3 regions of the Shewanella sp. 10N.286.51.B8 genome follow, and region 3 is predicted to be linked to each of the others. Evidence: predicted binding sites of a transcription regulator. Region 3 holds the regulator's gene; each other region holds the start of a gene.
What was found. The regulator sigma-54, encoded in region 3, starts transcription at its own class of promoters, with help from an activator protein. The targets are predictions, from matches to a motif close to GTTGGCACGNNNNTNGNNT.
Positions count from the first base shown of each region.

Region 1: flgF (flagellar basal-body rod protein FlgF) is a predicted target of sigma-54. The motif match lies at 5,582-5,600, and genes of this name have one in related genera.
Region 2: flgA (flagellar basal body P-ring formation chaperone FlgA) is a predicted target of sigma-54. The motif match lies at 2,396-2,414, and genes of this name have one in related genera.

Region 1 is NZ_JBFRKG010000006.1:38,881-46,835, reverse strand. It holds gene flgK (flagellar hook-associated protein FlgK) at 1-1,045, opposite strand, end outside; gene flgJ (flagellar assembly peptidoglycan hydrolase FlgJ) at 1,045-2,166, opposite strand; gene AB4160_RS02790 (flagellar basal body P-ring protein FlgI) at 2,184-3,245, opposite strand; gene flgH (flagellar basal body L-ring protein FlgH) at 3,292-3,966, opposite strand; gene flgG (flagellar basal-body rod protein FlgG) at 3,991-4,779, opposite strand; gene flgF (flagellar basal-body rod protein FlgF) at 4,791-5,534, opposite strand; gene flgE (flagellar hook protein FlgE) at 5,804-7,168, opposite strand; gene flgD (flagellar hook assembly protein FlgD) at 7,244-7,955, opposite strand, start outside.
Region 2 is NZ_JBFRKG010000006.1:30,196-38,150, reverse strand. It holds gene flgB (flagellar basal body rod protein FlgB) at 1-198, opposite strand, end outside; gene AB4160_RS02750 (protein-glutamate O-methyltransferase CheR) at 342-1,181, opposite strand; gene AB4160_RS02745 (chemotaxis protein CheV) at 1,323-2,243, opposite strand; gene flgA (flagellar basal body P-ring formation chaperone FlgA) at 2,563-3,270, shown strand; gene flgM (flagellar biosynthesis anti-sigma factor FlgM) at 3,343-3,675, shown strand; gene AB4160_RS02730 (flagella synthesis protein FlgN) at 3,750-4,175, shown strand; gene AB4160_RS02725 (LPP20 family lipoprotein) at 4,307-4,762, opposite strand; gene AB4160_RS02720 (FlgO family outer membrane protein) at 4,759-5,463, opposite strand; gene AB4160_RS02715 (flagellar assembly protein T N-terminal domain-containing protein) at 5,736-6,926, shown strand; tRNA gene AB4160_RS02710 (tRNA-Arg) at 6,983-7,058, shown strand; gene AB4160_RS02705 (YegP family protein) at 7,268-7,600, shown strand; gene AB4160_RS02700 (protein disulfide oxidoreductase) at 7,707-7,955, opposite strand, start outside.
Region 3 is NZ_JBFRKG010000008.1:34,257-42,211, reverse strand. It holds gene rapZ (RNase adapter RapZ) at 1-597, opposite strand, end outside; gene ptsN (PTS IIA-like nitrogen regulatory protein PtsN) at 594-1,037, opposite strand; gene hpf (ribosome hibernation promoting factor) at 1,040-1,327, opposite strand; gene AB4160_RS04185 (RNA polymerase factor sigma-54) at 1,351-2,835, opposite strand; gene lptB (LPS export ABC transporter ATP-binding protein) at 2,970-3,701, opposite strand; gene lptA (lipopolysaccharide transport periplasmic protein LptA) at 3,701-4,411, opposite strand; gene lptC (LPS export ABC transporter periplasmic protein LptC) at 4,398-4,958, opposite strand; gene kdsC (3-deoxy-manno-octulosonate-8-phosphatase KdsC) at 4,955-5,521, opposite strand; gene AB4160_RS04160 (KpsF/GutQ family sugar-phosphate isomerase) at 5,523-6,500, opposite strand; gene AB4160_RS04155 (calcium/sodium antiporter) at 6,569-7,531, opposite strand; gene AB4160_RS04150 (ATP-binding cassette domain-containing protein) at 7,715-7,955, shown strand, end outside.

The sequences.
Region 1 (7,955 bases), on a different contig from region 3:
CTTTCAGATTGGCGTCACCAGTGTTGGTACTGTAGGCACCGACTCGACCTGCGGCCATGCTGGGGTCGTTAATATCAGTAAAAATATTGCTGCCAATATTGCCGTCTAGGTCAAAACCATTTTGCTGCATTTGGTTAAAGGCATCTGCCACGCCTAAGGCCAGTTGCCCTAGCTCTTGAGAGGCTGGAATTAAGGTTTGATCACGAAAGTTAAATAACTCGCCTAATTGGCCACCTAATTTAGAGCCGTCAATCACTAACGTGCTATTACCAGTTGATGTGGTTAGCCTTGGCTCATTCGAAAAGGGATCGCCTGTAGTGGTGCCGACTTGCATCGCCACTTCACCGGACACTAGCATCACTGAGCCGCCGAGCATGACGCTTTTAGCGCCATTATCTAGCGGGATAACATTAACTTCAGAATATTCGCTTAGCTCTAAAATCAGCGCATCTTGTCGGTCTAATAATTGGCTGTCAGCCCCTGGCGACTTCATGATCTCGAGGTTGATGTTGGCAAGCTCAGTACTGATCTCATTAATGCGATCAGCAACAGCGCCGATTTGCGCATTGGTTTGCTTCATTTGCGAGTCAAGGTGGCTTTGCATTTGATTAAGGCTGTTAGCCACTTGCCCGGCAGAGCTAAGCATGTTGTTACGCATACCGAGATCTGTCGGTAAATCGCCAACATTATTAATGCTGGTAAAAAAGTCATTTAAACTGGCTGGCACCATGGCGCCAATTTGCGAGAACAGCTGATCCATTTCGTTCATTTTGCTGTAACGGGTTTCAGCACCACTCATGGAGGTTTGGCCAATGCGCAGCTCTCTTGCGGCATATTCGTTATAAACCCTTTTCACATCAGATACGTAAGTACCTGTACCATAAAAGCTACTACCGATTTGTTGGGACCCTAATGACGATTGCTCTGCAACTTGGCGGTGATAGCCCACGGTATTGGCATTGGCAATGTTATTACTGGTGACGCCCATTTGCGATTGGGCTGCCATAACACCTGAACGGGCAATGTTTAATAAATCGATAGCCATTAGTTAGTCTCTTTTGGTAATACGGACTTAAGTCCATTGGTTACTGACTCCATGACTTTCAACACTTTATTGGCGTATTGAGGATCAGTTGCGTAACCTGCTTGTTGTAGGGCATGAATAAATTTGGCGGGCTGTGCTGCCACTTTTTTGGCTTCTTGGTAGCGCTCGCCATTGGAGATGAATGACACAAAGTCATTAAAGCTTTGTTCAACGTTGTCGTACATTCTGAAGTCTGCTTGTTGTTTTACTGCCACCCCTTGCTCAAACTCTAAGGTGTTGACTGAGGTTTTATCGCCGTCCCAGCGTCTGTCGGCTTTGATATTAAACAAGTTGTTGCTGGCTGTGCCGTCATCACGACGGATCATTTTTTGACCCCAGCCAGTTTCTAATGCCGATTGCGCCAGTAATACTTCAGGGGTGGTGCCAAGCTGTTTCGCGGCCTTTTCAGCATGGGGATAAAGCACTGAGACAAAATGTTGCGGGCTGTCAAACTGATTCGGCGTTGGTGCCATCGATTGCGGCAAGCTATTGCCACTAGTGGCAACACGATCACCAGCCAAAACTTGATCTAATTCTTGGCTATCAATTATCGGCTTAGCCATTGCAGCGTTCGCAGTTGAGATATTAACAGTTGAGTGATTAGGCATTGTGTGGTTAAACATTGACTGATCAGCCTCTGAGCGCTCAGGGGCAGAATTTGCACTCACTACTGTGCTAAGAAAATCTACCGGCTTATTCGTAGAGTTAACTAATGACTGTGCACTGTTAGCGTCAATATTACCGCGCAGCACTGAGGCTGGGGTAAAACCGCTTTCTTGGGGAGAAAGTTGCTGCACCATCATGTCTGCGATGCCCAACATACCTTTGTTTGATAAATCCACCGACATTTGTTGATCGCGCATGTTTTCAAAAAATTCGGTGGTTTCACTGTTCATCGGGCTGTCTGATTTAAAGACTGCGTTAGCTTCACGCATACTTTTCATCAGCATTTGAATAAATATCCCTTCAAACTGTTTGGCGACTTCTTGTAATGCCGCCTTCTCGTCTTTCTGGGCCTTGGAACGTAATGAATCTAGTCCCCCTAGATCCAGATAGTTCGATGAATTTGACAGCTTTTCCATAGTCATACCGACAATTTTTAGATGATGATAAGCTCTCCATGCAAAGCGCCTGCCATCTTTAACGCTTCTAATATTGCCAGTACATCTGAAGGGGCAGCGCCCACCAAATTTACCGCTCTGACTAGCTCATCGAGCGAGGTGCCAGGGTCAAATAAAAACATTCGGCTATCGTCTTGGGCAACATCTATGGTGCTATCGGTTGTAACAACCGTTTGACCATCCGAAAACGGATTAGGTTGTGATACTTGGGTCGCTTCAGCAATGGTGACGGTTAAGCCACCATGGGTCACAGCTGCTGGCATTAAGCGTACATTTTGCCCCACCACTATGGTGCCTGTACGCGAATTGACTATCACTTTGGCTGACTCATCGGCCATATCAACTTGAATGTTTTCAAGGGTCGATAAAAATGACACTCTTTGGGATGCATCACGAGGCGCACTCACTTGCACCGAGGTAGCATCAAGCGCCCTTGCCATACCGGGGCCAAGCAAATCATTAATGGCTTGTTCCATGTTTTTGGCGGTTGAAAAATCTGCACGGCGCAAGTTAAAGGTGAGGTGATCGCCACTGGCAAAAGGTGACATCACGCTGCGCTCCACAATAGCGCCGCTAGGAATACGCCCAACGGTAGGAGTATTTTGTATCACCCGTGAACCGTCTTGACCTTCTGCGCTAAAGCCACTGACCACCAAGGTGCCTTGGGCAATGGCGTAAACATTACCATCAACCCCTTTTAAGAAGGTTTGCAGCAAGGTGCCGCCACGTAAGCTTTTTGCTTCACCAATACTTGATACCGTGATGTCAAGATTTTGACCGGGCTTAATAAAGGCAGGCATTTCTGCATGCACGGCTACCACAGCGGCATTTTTGGTTTTAGGGTTAACATTATCGGCTAAATTAATGCCGAAGTTTTTTAGCATGGTTCTAAAGGTTTGTTCGGTATAACGGGTTTTTTCACCTGTGCCGGGTAACCCCACCACTAAGCCATAACCAATTAATTGGTTACTTCGTACCCCTTGGACATTGGCAATATCTTTAATGCGCTGGGCTTGAATTGGCTGTGACACCAACACCATGCTGAGCAATAATAAAATGAGGGATTTGATTTTCATGGTTAACTCCTTAGAAAGGCCACCATTGGCCCATAAAGAAGGAGCTTAACCAACCCACTTTTTGGACATCGGCAAAAGTGCCGGTACCGCTATATTGAATCCGAGCATTGGCAACACGGGTGGATTCAACGGTATTATCAGGAGTGATATCTTGACTACGTACCATGCCAGTAACGCGAATAAACTCATCACCATTATTAATTGAAATCCACTTTTCGCCGCGAATAACTAAATTGCCATTGTTAAGCACTTGCATGACATTGGCTGAGATGCTGCCGTCTAAACTGTTTGACTGATCGGCATCTGACTCACGCTTGGTATTCATGTCATCTGAATAACGAAAATCTAGCGGAATTCCTTTAATCGACAGATTGCTGCCACCGGCATAAACCGGATCGACGCTTAAATCAGAGCCTCTTTTAATTTCGTTATTGGCACTTTTCTTCGCTTGGGTCGACTCATTAAGCAATACGGTAATAATGTCACCCACTTTGTGGGCACGAATATCCGAGTACAAACTGGATGATTGATGATCCATGTAAATTGAACCCGTTGACACCATTTGGGTTGGCGGCGCTTCTGGGTAAACAGGCGCATAAAATGGATCATCGGCTATGGGTTTTTGCTGAGTTGAGCTGCAACCCAGCATCACAAATGCTGATGCTAAGACTAAAACCTTATTCATCATCCCCTCTCTTATCATCAAAGCTTATAAGTTCTGTGTTACGTAAGACATCATCTGATCAACAGCTGATATCACTTTCGAGTTCATTTCGTAATTACGTTGACTTTGGATCAAGTTAACCAGTTCTTCAGTCACGTTAACATTTGACGTTTCAAGCGCCCCTTGACGAATAGCCCCTAAACCATCCAATGAAGCCGTGCCCTGAATCGGCGTGCCACTGGCACCGGTTTCGGTGTAAAGGTTTTGCCCTAGTGGGTCTAACCCTGATGGATTAATAAAGTCGCTCATGGCTAACTGACCAATGACGGTATTTTCTGTAGCACCTGAAAGTTTCACTGAAACTTCACCTTCAGATGACACTGTGATTGAAGTGGCATCATCAGGAATGGTGATGGCAGGCTGGATGACATAACCCGAACCTGGGGTCACAATTTGGCCATTTTCATCTAGGCTAAATTGGCCGTTACGGGTATAAGCTGCGGTGCCATCTGGCATTTCAACTTCAAAAAAGCCTGGACCTTCAATCATTAGATCTAAGGCATTGTCTGTGGTTAACATATTGCCTTGGGTAAACATCTTTTGCGTGGCAACCACTTTGGTACCCGCACCGAGGTTTAAGCCATTAGGTAGTTTGGTGTTATCAGCACTGACGCCGCCCGCTTGGTTAACGGTTTGATAAAGCAAATCTTCAAACACTGCGCGGCTTTTTTTATAGCCAATGGTACTGGCGTTGGCCACGTTGTTAGAAATAACCGAAATGTCGGTTTGTTGGGCATCTAGGCCGGTTTTACTGATCCATAAAGCAGGATGCATAATAATTACTCCTAACTAATTCTCATTAAAGCTGACGAGGCGCGATCAAGATCTTCGGCGTTTTTCATCATCTTCACTTGCATTTCGTATTGGCGCTGAATATCAATTAGCGCCACCATTTCAGATACCGCATTGACATTACTGCCTTCAACTGCGCCACTTTCAACTTGAACATTGGGATCATTAGGGATGTTTTGCCCTGTGGTTAAACGAAACAAGCCATCCTCACCGCGCATCATGTCGGCGTTGTTGGGGTTAACCAATTTAATCCGCGCAACTTCTTCGACTATGTCGGCTGTGGCGCCTTGGGGTCTAACCGAGATAATACCGTCAGGGGAGATTTGCACTTTTTCAACCGGCAGTGGCAGCACAATTGGCCCAGCCTCCCCCATAATCGGATTGCCACGCGCATTAGTGAGTAAGCCGGTAGTGTCAAAATTTAGACTGCCTGAACGGGTATAGGCTTCACCGCCATCAGCAGCTTGCACAGCTATCCAGCCTTTATCTTTAACGGCAATATCTAAATCACGACCTGTGGTTTTAAGTGGGCCTGAGTCAAAGTTATGCCCGGGGCTTTCTGTCATTGCAAAAACACGAGTCGGTAAACCTTCGCCAAAAGCTTGCATAGAGCGTGCTTGAACCAAATCAGCTCTAAAGCCGTCAGTATTCACATTAGCTAAATTGTTGGCTCGCACCGCCAAAGCATTCATATTCTGCTTAGCGCCGCTCATGGCAACATAAAGTAATTTGTCCATTTACCGCTCCGTCAAACTTTCTTCATAACAAAAGATATACACAGAACTAGCAATCAACGTGCCAAAAAATTAAGGGTTTGAGTTTTAGATGAAATTTGCAGTTATAAACAGCGGGGAAATTTACAAGATAAGCAATATTGGGCAGGTTAATGGCTGTAGTAACGAGGTGAAGAATGAGGTGAACAATAAGGCAAAGAGTTGCCATGGCGGCAACTCTTTACTAAAGCGCGAGTTTACTAAAGCGCGAGATTACTAAAGCGCGAGATTAATTAGCGGATCTGCAATACCGTTTGGTTAAGGGTATTGTTAACTTCAAGGGTACGTGAGTTGGCTTGGAAGTTACGTTGAGCTGAAATCAAATCCACCAGCTCGGTGGTTAAATCAACATTTGATTGCTCAAGTGCTGACGAGCGAATACTACCAAAAGTGCCGCTATTGGCCTCACCTGCTAGTGCTGGGCCTGAGTCTAAGCTGGCTTTCCAAGAGGTATTACCTACTTGAGTTAAGCCTTGCTCATTAGAAAAGCGTACTAATGCTACCCGAGCTAATGGCACGGTTGAACCGTTACTGTAACTGGCTGTTACTAAACCGTCATCGCCGACACCGACATTGGTTAAGCGCCCGACTGTGGTGCCATCTTGGGTTAACTCTGTCACTTCAAACGGTGAGGCGTATTGAGTAGGATTATTAAAATCGATGTTCACCTTTTGGGAGCCGTCAGCGCCGGTGCCGATAACACCTGCGCCATTACTACCTAGTTCAACCGTAGACACTACCGCTGGATCAGATCCTGTATAAGTTCCGGCATCATTAAATGTAAGTACTGAGCCTTTCCAGCCGGATGCGTTTTCAGCGGTACCAGTTGAATCAGCAATACCATCACCAGTAGTATCTGTTGGGAATGAACCACCCGTTGGCGCATCAATATCCACTTGCTTGCCATCAACAGCATAAAAGGCAACCCAGTTATTCTCACCAGTATGGGAACCACCTTCTGGTTTAACAAAATAAGTGGTCAAGATATGAGCCTCACCAAGTGAATCATAGATAGTTACTGAGGTTGAGTTATTGTAAGTATCTGCGTCATCTGGATCAAAGTTTGCTGGATCAAGTTCTTCATCACCAACATTGAGGTTCATTTGAAAACCAACGTTACCGGTTTTCACTGGGCTACCTGCAGTATCGGGGATTTTAATCGGTTGGGTGGTGGTTAAACTCACTGAAGTCGAATTACCATCAGCATCCACAGGGAAACCCTGTAAATAGTTACCGGCTGAATCTGTCATAAAACTTTCTGAGTTTACTTTAAATGCACCAGCACGGGTGAATGCATGATCTTGGCTGCCCGCTTCAGATGAAGTAACAAAGAAACCACCGCCACTAATAGCCATATCTAAGGAGTTGTTAGTAAACAGTAAGCTACCTTGCTGAAACTGTTGCGCTACGTGAGTTGTGGTTGCGCCGCCGCCCACTGCGGTATTACCATTTGAAAAAATTGAATTAGCATAAACATCGGCAAATTCAGCGCGAGACTCTTTAAAACCAATGGTATTGACGTTGGCAATGTTATTAGCCGTGGTGTTGAGATCTTTTTGAGCAGCTGCGATACCACTCAATGCAATATTAAACGACATAAATCACCTCTTAGCGCTTTAAATTAGGTTCTGTGTGGCTGCCAGATTTCTGGCAGCTTATTATTGTTTGTGTTATTAACTTTCTGCCACTGCCAGTACATCAGACAATTGAATACCACCTAGGCCTCTGAGGTTAAGGATCGGACCGCTGGCGACACTGCCTAAAGACACACTAGTGACATGGGCATAAGTTGAAACCGCTAAATCTTCGGCGTTGCCATCAACTTTACCGTTAGCTTTAATGGCATACATGCCTTCTTCTACGGGTTCGCCATCTTTATCAAGGCCATCCCAGCTGACATCAATGTTGCCGCCTGCAGAGCCATCAACCTCAAAGGTTTTAATCACTTGGCCTGACTCGTCTTCAATGGTGACGGTAATGGTATCGATTGGCTGTGGCGTACTAATGACACCGTTAATGACTGGGTTTTCTTCTGAGACATGGCCAATATCTGATGGAATGAGCACCTTTTGCCCCACTAAGCCCGAGGCTTGTAATGCCTGACTTGAGCTCATCACACTGTTCAAATTCAAAATTTCAGCATTTAAGTTGGCAATACCATCAACGGTCGCGAAGGACGCCATTTGTGCGATCATCTGATCGTTTTCAACAGGTTTAAACGGGTCCTGCATTGACAGCTGTTGACTCAAAAGCGCAAAGAAATCCGATTGGGTTAGCTCTTGGCTTTTAGCTTCACCAGTTTCGGTGGTGCTAGCTGATTGCGCAGCAGTTAGGCTATCTAAAAAGCTACTGTCTGATACCTGTGTAGTTTGTGAGTTTGTCGCC
Region 2 (7,955 bases), on a different contig from region 3:
GTCAGTTGTTTGACTCATTTGCAGCCCTTGCTGATGAGAGCGGGCGCTATTCATGGCAGAGGCAAAGTCTACATCACGGGCTTTGTAACCCGGGGTATTGGCATTGGCGATATTACTAGATAGCACTTCAGCCCTTTGAGCACGTATGCCCAACGAGTATTGATGTACCCCTAAACCATTTTCAAAATTAATCGCCATAAAATTGCCTCCATCAGCTAACTGTCACTAACAAAGCAAACCTTATGCCAAAATATTGCGGTTTTAAGATGAGAAAGGATAAAAATGAAAAATGCCGACGTAAGTCGGCATTTTATTAACTAAAAACATATTAATTCATAAACTTACAATATATTTTTCTTTTGATAGTAAATCCCTGGGTTACAACGCACCATCGTAAATTCATCACTTAAACCTGAGATAGATTCTGACGCCCCTAAAAATAAAATCCCATTGGGATTAAGGGCGGCAGCAAATTGCCGCAAAATTTTAGCTTTTGCCTCTGGAGAAAAATAAATCAACACATTACGACAAAAGATAATATCGAACTTACCCAATAAGCTATAACTTTCAAGCAGGTTATGACTTCTAAAATTCACTAACCGCTGAACATTATCTTTCACTTTCATATGACCTGACGGCATTGGATCAAAAAATTGTCGCTTTCGCTCATCTGATAGCCCACGGGCTAAGGCTAAGCTGTCATATTCGGCCTTTTTACAACGCGCTAGCATTGAAGGTGATAAATCGGTGGCTTGGATCGTCGCGCTACCAGGCAATGCCCCCGGCTTACGCTGCTGATACTCTAAAATAGTCATTGCCAATGAATAGGGTTCCTGCCCTGACGAGCAAGCGGCTGACCATATTTTTAACGGCCGACCTAAGCGGCTATATTCAGGTAATAAAGCATCATGAAGTAATTCAAACGGGTATTTGTCTCTAAACCACAGAGTTTCATTTGTGGTCATAGCGTCAATCACTTCCGCCCGTAAATGCCGCTCCATTGGCTTCATTGAGCGCTTAACCACTTCCGATAATGAGGGCAAATCATGCTTGCCCATTAAAGGCGCTAAGCGACTTTTTACTAAATATTGCTTGTTGTCACCTAATACAATGCCACTGTGTTGCTCTAAAAAAAGCTTAAACTGATTATATTCTGCTTCAGCAAGTGATTTGTTCGGCACTTTTACATCCTATTTTAAAGAGGCGCTTTACATTGTTTGCAATCTAAAGCCGCCGCTTTGTTTGGTTACCGAGCACTTGGTAACAAACGTGAAATCTACAACCTATGGTGAATCATCAGCCCTAGGTTGTAGATTGAATTATTATAAAATGAGATGTTTGTTGACCGCTGACGCTAACTCATCGGGATTAAACTTAGCGATAAAGTCGTTTGCGCCGACCTTTTCAACCATGGCCTGATTAAACACGCCACTTAATGAAGTATGCAGCACCACTTTAATATCTTTAAGTTTTGGATCGTCGCGAATTTCCGCCGTTAAGGTATAGCCATCCATTTCTGGCATTTCAATGTCTGAAATAATCAGTGGAATTTCATCGGCAACATTATCCATCTCAGTGGCAATCGCTTTTAATTTCTCTAAGGCATCTTTACCATCAATAGCGGTGTCAATTTGCAGGTTCAATGACGATAATGAACGGATAATTTGCTTACGAGCAACTGCAGAGTCATCAATCACCATAATATGGTAATGCTGCTCTTTATCAATGGTAATAGCATCACTGGCAGCTTGGCTTAATTCCGTTTTTACTGGTGATATTTCATCAAGAATTTTTTCAACATCTAAAATCTCAACCAATTCACCTTCGATTTCGGTTACTGCAGTTAAATAAGAGTTGCGCCCAGCCCCTTGTGGCGGTGGCATAATTGATTCCCAATTCATATTAATAATGCGCTCTACTGAGCTAACCAAAAAGCCCTGAATACTGCGGTTATACTCAGCAATAATGATGAAGCAATTTTCAGTCGATGCCAACGGACGGCCACCAGTTGCCGCACTTAAATCAATCACTGAAATAGTCGAGCCCCGAATGTGAGCAATGCCTTTAATCATTGGGCTTAAACGGGGTAACTTTGTCAGTGGCGGACACTGTAATACTTCTTTTACTTTAAAAACGTTGATACCGAAACGTTGGCGACCATTAAGTTTAAAAAGCAGTAACTCCAGTCTATTTTGGCCTACCAGTTGGGTACGTTTATTAACTGAATCAAGAATGCTCGACATAACCCTGCCTTGTTTTATGAATGCTTTCCCTAGTGGGATTTATTATTAGAGTTCACTGTTAATCAGTGTTTTAAAGCGACAGTAAAACCATTTTCGCAAATTGTAACACAGTAATTTATACCAATTTGCTGGTTTAGCGCTTAAATTTAGCTATAGGCATAGTTTTTGCTTGATTGTGGTCACATCGCATTTAAGCGACGATTTCAATGAAAAAAGTCAAACTTCTGACAAAGATAACATTGAGAATGTTTAGCCTTATCATTGCTAATTAAAATTGAAGTTTAGAGGTAACCTGGCCAATCAAGCTAGTTAGAATATTATGAAGAAAAACATTCTACTATTGATCATTATTTTTTTATCTTTACCGGTTAACGCCAGTGAAGATGCCACCATAACTTACTCTCTATCGACCATTACTGAATTAGCTAAAGAGGTAGTAGCAAAAAAAATTGCTAAAAAGCCCAATGCGGTGATCAACATTAGCCCGCAAAATCTTGATGGCCGATTAACACCGCCAAGATGTTTGCCACCCATTAGTGTTGAAATGGCCAGTGACCGCGAAATTAGCCGCACCAACACAGTCAAAATTAGCTGTATCAGCCCTGATTATGACTACCCATGGCAAATGTTTATCTCGGTTAAAGTTGAGGTTATGTATCCAGTGGTGACAGCATTGGGAATTATTGAAAAAGGTGAGTTAATCACAGCAGATAATGTGGCAATTAACTATGTTGACCAACACAGTATCCGCGGGCAGTTTTTTTCTGAGATCTCACAATTACTCGGTACCCGCTCAAAAAGGCGTGTGTCAGCTAAAGCGCCTTTGCTAAACAATAATTTATGCTTTGTTTGCAAAGGAGATTCGGTATCTATTTATGCTAAAACAAACGCATTTGAAATAAAAACTGCCGGAGAAGCACTAAGAGATGGTAATATTGGCGATGCTATTAGAGTCAGAAATAGCAATTCTAACAGGCGATTAGATGTCATTGTCACAGGCGTTGGCGAAGTTGAAGTTAGAATGTAAAATATTCTAAAGTTTTTTCTGACAAGGCCGATAACCTGTTTGGAAAACCCTAACATTACGCTGGAGCCTCACATGGCAATTGATATTAACCATCTAAAAACAGCTTCTCATGCTCAGTTGCGCACCAATCGCGACGCAGGAGCAACAACGCAAACAGCTGACTCAGCGGCTAAGACCACGGCTGCCCCAGTAAAAACGGATTCGGTCAGTATTACTGCACAAGCGCAGCAGCTGCAGGGAGTGCAGAGTAATATGGCATCTTTACCAGAAGTTGACCAAAGCAAAGTTGATGCAATTAAATTAGCAATTTCAGAAGGTCGCTACAAAGTCGATCCTGAAAAGTTAGCTGCTAACATTGCTAGCTTTGAAGCTGATCTTGACGGATTAAATTTCGACCAAGAGTAACCTCATCGTTACTCTTGATATTATCGGCCACACATTACTTAACGGGTAATGTGGGTTTTAATAAAGAGTAACTTATGACTGAATTACTACAGCTGTTATCTTTTCAGCACGACACCTTGTCGTCGCTGAAATTACTTGTATCTGAAGAAAAATTAGCCCTTACTGAACGTGACGCAGATAAACTACTGTCACTGGCAAAAGACAAGGTTGACTGCCTAAACAACCTCAAACTTAATGATGAAAAGTTAGCCTCTCACCCAGAAAAAGCATTATTAAACGCTGAGCCAGAACTCATTGTTAAAGTCGAAGAAGCCAAAGCGATTCTAGACGAGTGCAAGGCCATCAATAGTCAAAATGCCAGCTTAATTGAGCTTAATATAGCCAGCCTTAATCGCTTCTCTCAAGCGCTGCAAATGAGCCGTAATGCATCAAGCCTGACCTATAATGACAAAGGCCGAACTTCAACGATTTCCTCTTTAGGGCAAAACCTTAAAGCATAATCGAGGCGGTAATTAACTGCCCTGCGAGTTGCTAGATTGTGTTTTAAAAACCAAAAAACCGCTCAAAGAGCGGTTTTTTTGTACTTCAGTTAAGTTAATTTAAATGACTGGATTTAAATAATTAAATTTAACTAAAAGTAAGTCACATGCTTAATCGTTCTAGGCCTATTTTGCTGCTGATATAGGCTCCATACCTGTGAAAAATCCAGTTCTAACTCAGTCACATACATATCACCAGCCGGATAGCTTTTGACCACTTTAGCGCCTTTAATCATGCCCGAGACACTGGCGGTAACGGTTTGCTTATTCAGCAACCAATCATCGACCTGGCTACTGGCATCAATCTGCTGGCCATACACTTGCTCAGCCAGTTCACGATAAGCGGCAATTTTAGACGCTTGCATCGCCATTAACACCTTGTGAGATTGCTCTGTTGCCGGTTGCGTTGCTAACGGCGCATAACCAATAGCGGTTAGTTTAGGAAATTGTTTAGGCGCCTCGGTTTCCCATTGCACATACTTGTCGTTTACCGCACACCCGGACAAGGTGAGGGCTGCTGTCAGGGCTGCAAACAGTATTGCCTTCATTGGTTATCTCCTAAAATAGTCACGCTTGCCATACCTGCATGCTCGTTTCGATACAAGATGCCGTCTTTTGAAATCACCTTATTGGCAGGTGTTAAATAGCCTGGCAGGCTGTGGGTTTTAACAAAGGTTTGTACCGCTGACACTACTCGATTATTGCTAGTATTGACAATTCTGGCATTGACCACCACCCCCTCTGAGGTAGTGCCCATGGTGGCTACGACCACATGGGATACCGCTAAATCTGTGGCAAGCTGCTTCCAGTCGCGGCTTAAAATAAACTCACCCTCCGCAGTGGCGCGAAGTGAACTAGCCACATTCATATCAACAAGATTAAATTCATTGGCATGAAATGCAGTCAACATGCCTTGCTGCAATTGCTGCCCCAGCAAATTAGTTTGTCCGTAATCATCAAGCATGACAGGTGTGGTGATCAGCAGTGGTTGATCAGCTCGTAAGCTGTCGTTTTGTAGCACTAATTCATTGACAATTTTTTCCGCCAAGCGGTTAACCCCAGCTTTGGGCGCTATGCCTGACTGCTGAATATCGTAGTGAATAACATGATCCGTTTTGGGCTCAGACTCATACCAAAAATTCATCTCATAGCCTTCATTGACATAAGATAAATCATCATACTCTGTCGGTTGTGAGCCAGCACAAGCTGTCATCAACATCATGATTGGAAGTAAACCAATTCGGCGCATATTGCATTCCTGTATTTAACTCAAGCATTGCTATGGGCTAAGGCGTTTGAGGCCTAAAGGTTAAAAATGAATTCTAAAAACACTATCGGCAATCAGGATAAAAACTTTAGATAATTAATCCCTTTCAGCATTGGCTTAACGACTTATATATTAAAAACCAATAACAGGCACACTCTTTGCATTTATTCTCAAACAATCGCTCCTAGTACTTTAACGCCATAAACTTGGCACTGTATTAGTCGTTCATCGTTATCTTTAAGCAAGTGATTAATATGAAAATATGCAGTAAAACAACCCAGCGACTCTACTCCGCAGCCATATTGCTGTTTGTCAGTATCTTGAGTCTGCCGTTAAAAGCTGAAATTATTGAAGTAACAGGCCATGCGAATATCATTAATGGCAATGTAGATAAGGCGCGTGAAGTGGCGATCAGCCAAGCGCTAAGCTATGCCAGCATGCAAGCTGGGGTTGGTGTTAACGTTAATAGTCAATACATCATGGGTCAGGGGCAGTTAAGCCAAGATGCATTTCAGTTTAGTCATATAGGACAAGACAATAATATTGAACTGGTATCTGAAATGCTCACCAGCACTGACATTACTGTATTACTAAGATTAGATCTTCAAGACGACTCAGCTCAGCAATGCCGAGGTCAGCAATTAAGAGCGGCAATAATGGTGCCTCAGGCCAGTATTCAAGATCGCGCTCAATTACGTTATGGTCAGTTATTAAACTTTACTCAAGCACTATCACAACAGTATGGCGTGCTACTAAATAGTCACTCCCATAATAGCTTTGCCCGCATTCACGCCGATGAAGCACTAGATCACAGCAATGAGTTAATCAATTTTAAAGGTAATCGCATCCCAAGTTGGTTAGGCGAAATCACCGATAGCCAATATATCTTACAACCAGAAATCCTCGATATGTCAACCGAGCCCACCTCAGGATTAATGTTTGGCTTATTTCACGGCTACCCACAAAGACAAATCAGCTTTAAGTTAACTTTGTATCACGCTATTAGCGGTGAAAAAGTCTGGAGTAAAGATTACTCAGCACAGGCGCAGTGGGAGTTTAAACGTGACGAAACCGTATCACCCACCACTAAACGTTTTTGGCGCTCAAGCTATGGCCAAACGGTTAACCAGCTTATGCAGCAAAGCACTGCTGACATTGATAATTTGCTAAATTGTCGCCCACTGCTGGGACAAATTGTGGCTAAACAAGGCAATAGAATAATTATTAACTTAGGCCGTAAGCACCATGTGAGAGCCGGTGATAGCTTTCAAATTGTATTGCAACAAAACATCCCTGACAGAGTGAATTTAATGCGCGCCGTTGCCACACCAAACCGCGCAACAGTCACTATTGATCAAGTATCAGAAGAAAGTGCCACCGCAGTATTACAAGGCATAGACGCAACAGGGAATATTCAAATACAAGATATCGTGATTAAGATTTAAGCAACTAAATTTAAAGCCTTTTAATCAAGATTAAAACTTGTATAATTGCGCTTAGTCTCCCTATAGCTCAACAGGATAGAGCAGTCGCCTCCTAAGCGATCGATCAGGGTTCGAGTCCTTGTGGGGAGACCATATTTTTTATTGATCGTTCGCTATCCTTCGGATTTTCAGTTCAAGTTTGTAACGCTCAAGCACCTTCCATTTTATTGCTGAAACTCCAACTAAAGTTGCTACCGTTAAAGGTTCTTTTTACTAGACTTAATTTCATAAAACATATGTGCATACTATTTTTGGTATGCACTAACTATATGTACTACGAGCACTGTAATTAGGAGCGTGTTATGTCTGGATGGTTCGAGTTAAGCAAAGGCAATAATGGTCAGTTCAAGTTTGCATTAAAGGCTGGCAATGGCGAGGTGATACTGACCAGTGAGCTATATGCCGCTAAAAGTGGCGCTAATAATGGTATCGCCTCGGTGCAAGTCAATTCTCAAAGCGAAGATAAATTCACTAAAGAAACCGCTAAAAATGATAAGCCCTATTTCAACCTTAAAGCGGCTAATCATCAAATTATTGGTACCAGTCAGATGTATGCCAGTGTCGCATCACGAGATAATGGTATTCGTTCAGTGATGGATAATGGTAGCTCTACCACCATAAAAGATCTCTGTTAACTCGTTTTAAATATCATAATAAAAGCTCTCGAACCTTTTGCTTTGGGAGCTTTTACTATTTACAACCGATTAACTATCTACAACTGATTAGCTATCAACAACTAAATTATGCCAGCAGCATGCGCCACCACAGGCCCACTACGCTAGTCATCCCTGTTGTATAGGATGTGAGTTTACCTTTATTAAATACCATAATGGTTGGCGCGACTTGTACCGACCAGTCATTGCTGAGTTCACTTTGCTGATCGTTTATCACTTCAAAGCTATAGCCTTTATCATCAAGGTAAGCTTGTATTTCATGATTGTTGCCTGACGCCATTGCCACGCTGATCACCGGATAATAAGCCGACATGGT
Region 3 (7,955 bases):
TGTGTAGGGCCTTAACTCAAGCTCCCAGTGCGGATTCGGTAAAAAGCGCACATCAAACATAAAGTCTGCTTCAGCCGGCATGCCATGCTTAAAGCCAAATGACTCAAAATGTACCACTAATTCTTTATCAACACTGCCTAGCAAGATTTGCCGAACATGATCGCTCAATTCGTAGATATTAGTTTGCGAGGTGTCGATATAGTGATCAACCATTTTGGCTATGGGTTCGAGTAACCGCCCCTCAAGCTTAATGGCTTCTTGTAACGAAATTTGATTCTTAGACAGTGGGTGTAATCGGCGGGTCTCACTAAAACGCTTCAGTAACACTTTATCGTTGGCGTTTAAAAAGAAACTGGTAATGCTGGTATCGTCAGACAGTAAAGCAATTTGCTCTTTGAGTACTTTGCCTTGCTCTTCGATATTACGCACATCGACGCTAATGGCGACAAGCTCGTTACTATCTTTAAGCTGTTCAAGCAGGCTGCCAATCAGTGGCAGTGGCAGGTTATCAACACAGTAATAACCTAAATCTTCAAGCACTCTCAGTGCGACTGATTTTCCTGAACCTGAACGTCCCGATACGATGACAAGTTTCATGCAGTAATAACCTGATAAAGTTCTGTAGCGTCATGACTCTTTCGAAGTCGTTTAAGTATCAATTTATCACTGAGTTTCTCTGCCATGCTAGATAATGTGCTTAGGTGTTGCTGGCACTGATCTGCAGGTACAAGAAGCGCAAATAAAATATCTACAGGTTGCTTGTCTATGGCATCAAAGGCGATTGGCTCTTCGCATTTGATTAAAATAGCAATGGGTTCTTCGATATTATCTAAGCGCCCATGTGGAATTGCTATGCCATTTCCTATACCTGTACTGCCCATTTTTTCACGCGCTATTAGACTTTCAAAAATAGCCTGTGAAGAAAGGGTTGGGTACTGGGCAGCCATTAAATTGCTGATTAATTCCAGTACCTTTTTCTTACTGCCCGGAGTGGCACAGGTAGTGCACGCCGGCTGCAGGATGGTACGAAGTTCCATCGTTAATGCTTAGTGAGTTTCTCTTTATGTTTAATTACCTGACGGTCTAGCTTATCTATCAGGGCGTCTATTGCCACATACATATCAGCGTTACGCGATACAGCAAACACTTCACCGCCTTTTAGGTGCAGTTTGGCTTCGGCAATCTGTTGTAGCTTTTGAACATCGAGCACAACGTGAACATTATTGATCTGTTCGAAGTGTCGTTCAAGCTTTGAAAATTTTGTTTGCACGTATTCCCGTAAAGATTGAGTTATTTCAATATGGTTTCCAGTCAGGTTAATTTGCATAGGTCATCCTCCAATAACAAAAGTTATAAGCTTTTGCGTTGGTTTGAGGGAGGGATGAGCATTGCCTCTCGATATTTGGCTATCGTACGTCGAGCAACGTTAATCCCTTGTTCAGCCAATAGTGTCGCCATTTTACTATCACTAAGAGGCTTTTTCGGGTTTTCTGCAGCTACGAGCTTTTTAATAAATGCGCGAATTGCTGTAGAAGAGCATTCTCCACCATCATCGGTACTTACATGGCTTGAGAAAAAATATTTTAGTTCAAAAAGTCCACGGGGGGTATGCATGTATTTTTGGGTCGTGACCCGTGAAATGGTCGACTCGTGCATTTCAACCGCTTCAGCAATATCATTGAGCACCATCGGCTTCATGGCTTCTTCACCGAACTCAAAGAAACCTTGCTGAAATTGTACGATACAGTTAGCCACTTTTAGTAAGGTTTCATTACGGCTATCGATGCTTTTGATAAACCATTTAGCTTCTTGTAAATGACCACGAATAAATTGGCTGTCAGCTTGGCTTGAACCGCCTTTGGCCATAGCTGCATATTGCTGGTTAACGCCAATTTTAGGCATGTTATCGGGATTTAGCTCGACCACCCAGCGACCATTCTTTTTAAGTACAGTAACATCAGGAATGACGTACTCATCTTTAATGGGGGTAATTTGCAAGCCTGGACGTGGATTGAGCGTTTGAATAAATTCAATGGCTTCACGTAAATCATCTTCTTTAAGCTTGGTTTTACGCATCAGTAACCTAAAGTCACGACCGGCGATTAAATCAAGATGATCTTTAATCAGTAACTTAACATTATCTATGCAAGGAATTTCATTAGGGTATTGGCCTAATTGAATTAATAGACACTCACTTAAATCTCGCGCTGCAATGCCGACGGGATCGAAGTGTTGTACCCGTTTAAGTACAGCTTCAACTTCATCGAGTTCGATATCGTCAGTGCCTAAGGATTGCAAAATGTCTTCAACGCTCTGGGTGAGGTAACCGCGCTCATCAATGGCATCAATAATGGCGGTTGCAATCACTAAGTCATTTTCAGAAAAGGGAGTGAGGTTTTTTTGCCATTCAAGATGCTCATACAAGCCTTCACTGGTTTCGCCTTGAAACGGCATATCATTACCGCTCGATACTGCGCCAGAGCCAGAAGTAGGCGAGGCGGTATACACCTCATCCCATGTGGTATCCATAGGGAGTTCTTCAGGCATAGAATCTTTAGTGAGCGATTCAGTGGTATCAACCGTTGAGGTGTCTTTTTCTATGGTGACTTGGCTATTATCACTAAAATCGGTGTCAGTTTGCAGGGCGTTTTCTTTTACGGGCTCTTTGGCTTTAGTGAATTCGTCTTCAAGCTCTAATAGCGGGTTTGAATCAAGTGCTTGTTGAATTTCTTGCTGTAGCTCCAATGAGGAAAGTTGCAATAAGCGAATCGCTTGTTGCAACTGTGGGGTCATGGTTAAGTGTTGACCCATTTTGAGTTGGAGTGAGGCTTTCATGTACCGCTTGTCCCTAATTGAATTACATCATCGCGACGAACAGTGTGGGCGCTAGTTTATGATCCTAGAAAAATAGACTAGATTAAGGTTTGTTGTTGGCCGCGAATGCCATACTAAAAACTGAATAGTGCTAACTATAGCTTGAATTGTTCACCTAAGTATACCGACCTAACTTGCTGATTGACTAAGATCTCAGCAGGTGTTCCTTCAGCAATCAAGTTTCCGTGACTCACAATATATGCTCGCTCACACACATCAAGTGTTTCACGGACATTATGGTCGGTAATTAGCACCCCTAAACCACGGCTTTTAAGTTGTTGAATAATTTTCTTGATGTCGATTACTGAGATAGGATCTACCCCTGCAAAAGGTTCATCTAATAAAATAAACTTAGGATTTGCCGCTAATGCGCGTGCAATTTCAACTCGGCGACGCTCGCCTCCCGATAACGCCATACCTTGGCTATCACGGATATGAGTTATGTTAAATTCTTCTAATAAATGTTCCAGTTCTTCAATGCGCTGCTCATTTGATAAGCTTTTGCGAGTTTGAAGCACTGCCATTATATTATCGTGTACTGTGAGCTTACGAAAAATACTGGCTTCTTGAGGTAAGTAGCCAATGCCTTTTCGGGCGCGCAAATGCATTGGATCTGCGGTTAAATCATCTTCATCGATCAGAATGCGGCCCTTATCACTTTTGACTAGGCCTACGACCATATAAAAGGTGGTGGTTTTACCCGCACCATTAGGGCCAAGTAAGCCAACAATTTGGCCGGTTTTTACCGTCAGGCTGACATCTTTTACTACCTGGCGACTTTTATAACTCTTAGCGAGATTTTCAGCGGTTAACGTAATTTGGGTCATTAGTCATTTTGCTCAGCTGCTGGGGCTGACAATGTCGCCTGCGCCTCAGCGTTAAGTGATTCAGTTACTTCGGGTGTTTCAGTTGAGTTCACAGCCTCTACAGCAGATAAATTGTTGTTTTCAATTATAGCTGGTGGCGTGTCATCACCGGGTTTAGCGCTGTCTGGTAAATGTGGTTGCTCATCTTTTTTCTTTTCAGAATCAATCAAGTCTGGGTGACTTTCTGGTTGAAAAATAGTGATAACCCGATCTTCACCAGTACCGGTGCTTTCAGCAATTAACTGCTGCTTTTCAATGTTGTAGCTAATTAGGTTACCAGTAACCTGGCTACCCGCTTGGTCCAATTTAGCATTACCCGTTAAGGTTAAAATGCTAGTGGCAAGCTCATATTTAATTTCATCGGCACTGGCAGTACCAATACGGCCATCATCTAACTCTTGGGAAAATGTCGCAGGGTTACCTGTGGCAACCATGGTTTTTTGGGTGCCGCTTTCGGTGCCAAATGCGCGTAATTCGTCGGCATTAATGTTAATCGACCCTTGAGTCACATTAACTGGGCCATAGAAGATGACCTGATTGTTTTTTATGTCAGCTTTTTGGCTCACAGCTGCGACTTTAAGCTCTTGCTGTAAATCGCCTTCTTTTGCATAGGCGCTGGCAATACTGACTACACTGAGTAGTGAGGCAATCAAAAGTTTACTTTGCTTCATACGTTCCTTCTACTTGACTTAAAAGTTCAAGTTCTTGAGCATTTAAATCAGCATACAGGCCTAAACCTTGTATATTAAAATCTGACCCAGTAACAAAAATTTGTCTATCTGAGGTCAAAATCATGGTGTTCATATCGAGTGCCAACATGGTGGTTGTCAAAGATTGTAATGGCTCGTCGATGTTTATTGCATCAATAATAACATTATTTTCTAAAACTACTTTGCCTGTTTCATTATTCAGCTTGCCTAAATCTGCGCTTAATTGCCATTCGGCTTCACCATTTTCAGGATAAATAAGGTAGACAGGCTCAGTAAACATGGTTTCATTACTTTGCTGAAAGTGCTCCATGTATTTCGCTGAGACTCGGCTTTGCACTAAACCTTGCTCATTAAATTCAGTGGTGCGTAAGTCATTGGCGATAAAATCAGGGCGAGCAGGGGCAGGCAATTTACTTGCCTCCATCTGACTACGTTTAACTTGTACTTGCCAATAAAGGACTAAGGCTGCGCCAAAAAATCCGATAATAGCGAAGGTCACTCGGCTCATATACTCATTCCGTGGGCATTTTCAAACTTATCTTGGCTAAGTAATAGCAAATCGGTGAGTTCACGTAATGCGCCATTTCCGCCGTTAATGGTGGTGGTCATATGGCAATGTTGTTTAACATAAGGATGGCCATCAGCCACACAAACTGCAAGGCCAACCTGTTTCATCACAGGTAAGTCAACCATGTCATCACCAATATAGGCGACTTCATCTGGGCTAACGCCATAGGTATCTAACAGGCTTTGGTAAGGCACTAGTTTATCATCAACACCCTGATAAATATGAGTGACACCTAAAGCGGTCATTCTATTTTCCACAATGGCAGATTTACGCCCGGTTATCACAGCAACATGAATATTACTGGTTAAAATAGAGCGAATGCCATAACCATCACGGGTATGAAATGCTTTTAACTCTTCCCCTGCATTACTTAAATAAATACGGCCATCGGAAAATACCCCATCGACATCGCAAATAAGCAGCTTAATTTTTTTGGCTTTTTGCCAAACATCATCAGAGATTGGGCCGTAAAAACCTTGGTGCAGTGTTTCGTGTAATGACATGTTAAATGACTCCAGCTTTAACCATATCGAGCATGTTAAGTGCGCCGACTGGGCGTTGGTTCTCGTCTACGACAATTAAACCGTTAATACTTTTTTCTTCCATAATCTGTAATGCTTGCGCGGCTAAAATACCTGGGCTGATGGTAATGCAGTTGGTTGTCATTACATCGGCAATAGCGGTAGTACGCAGGTTCACTTCAGCATCGATGACGCGGCGTAAATCACCGTCAGTAAAGATCCCGACTAGCTTGTCTGCATTATCGATCACTGCAGTCATACCTAAACCTTTATTTGAGATCTCATATAGGGTTTCAGTAATGCAGAGCTCACTTTTCACCTGTGGAATATCAGCGCCTTTGTGCATTACATCGCTGACTTTAAGTAATAGTTTACGACCTAAAGAGCCACCAGGGTGGGATAGGGCGAAATCATCACGGGTAAAGCCTTTCGCTTGCAATAATGCTACGGCCAAGGCGTCACCCATCACCAAGGTTGCCGTGGTGCTTGATGTTGGTGCTAGCCCTAATGGGCAGGCTTCTTCAGGCACTTCAATACATAAATGCAGTTTAGATAGCTTGGCCATATTGGATTCTGGTTTACCCGTAATCGCGATTACCGGGACACCCATGCGCTGTATAACGGGCATTAAGGTGAGAATTTCACTGGCTTCACCAGAATTTGATATGGCTAAAATAATATCATTTTTTGCCAGAGCGCCTAAGTCGCCATGGCTTGCTTCGCCAGGGTGAACAAAAAATGCAGGCGTGCCTGTGCTGGCGAGTGTGGCAGAAATCTTATTGCCAATGTGGCCAGATTTGCCCATGCCCATGACAATGACTTTGCCTTTACATTCTAAAATGAGTTCACAGGCTTGGCCAAACTCGTCTGAGTCTACATATTGATAAAGGTTATCTAATGCTGCCTTTTCAATATCAATGACTTGACGACCCCATTGGCGCAATTGTGTTTGTTCTGTCATATGTATCTCTCTATTGTCCAAAGCGATTTCGGGTTACGCTTTGGTGAGTCACACATCTTTATGCCCCATTATTGTGATTGAAATAAGACAACTTGGTACGCAATAAAGACGATTAATAAAAGGGCTCCATGCCAGCGAGTAAGCTGCTTTTTAGCGCCACTCGATAATACCAGTACTGCTAATGCGGTGCTGGTTGCTAGTACCATGTAAAAATCTCGACCGCTTGCATTTATGTCGATTTCACCTGGGGCAATCAGCCCTGGAATGGCCAGCACTGCTAAAATATTAAAAATGTTTGAGCCAACAATATTACCAATCGCGAGGTCGTCTTCTTTTTTTAGGACGCCAGCGATGCATGCTGCTAGTTCCGGTAAACTGGTGCCAATGGCAATAATGGTCAAGCCGATGACCAGATCTGACAAGCCAAATGTCTTGGCAATGCCTACCGCGCCCGTCACCATCCAGTCTGCCGAGAGTGGCAATAACACCATACCAACAATGATCCAGATAATAGCATGTAATGTGGGTACATTTTTAGGGATCTCTGCGTCAGACTCATCAGCTAGGACATCTTTTTTCTTATTTCGCATCGCGCTCCAAATGAAATAGCCCATCAAGGCGAAAAATGCGATTAATAATACCCCACCTTCAACACGGGTGAGCATGCCGTCGTGAATAAGGTAGCCAGCTAATACGGTTGCCGCAATCATGATTGGAATTTCACGCTTTAAGGTTTCTGAGCGAACTGAAATAGCCCCAAACAATGCGGTAACCCCTAATATCAAGGTGATGTTAGCCACGTTTGAGCCGAGCACGTTACCAATTGCAGTATCGCTCATGCCTTCCATTGATGCGGTGGCAGCAACCAGCATTTCTGGCGCTGAGCTGCCCATGGCCACAATGGTTAAACCGATTAACATTGGTGGCAGGCCTAAGTTTCTAGCAAAGGCGGCAGCTCCGTAAACAAAGCGATCTGCGCTCCAAACTAATGCGCCCAATCCGACGATGAGCATCATGATATTAAAAAGCATCTTGTTCCAATTATTTGAGTTATGGCGATATTTTTGTCAGATATTAACAAAAATCATCGCTATTGCGAAAATTGTTAGGGATTGTAACGCATGGTGATTGATTTGTTGTAGGTTCTTACACAATTTCGTACACTTCAGCTCTACATCTCGTTCTCTAGGAAGGCTATTATTTCCTCTATAGACATGTCTACTCCAAGTTTAGAGCCCACTAGGTCAGCCCTTGTAGAAGTTAAGAACATGGGCTTTAGCCGAGGGACTAAGGTTATCTTTGATGATATCAGTCTCAGCATTCCAACTGGCAAAGTGACCGCCATTATGGGGCCAAGTGGCATAGGTAAAACCACCTTACTTAAACTTATCGGCGGTCAATTAACCCCTGATAGTGGTGAGGTGCTTTTTGCTGGGCAAAACATTCACCAACTGA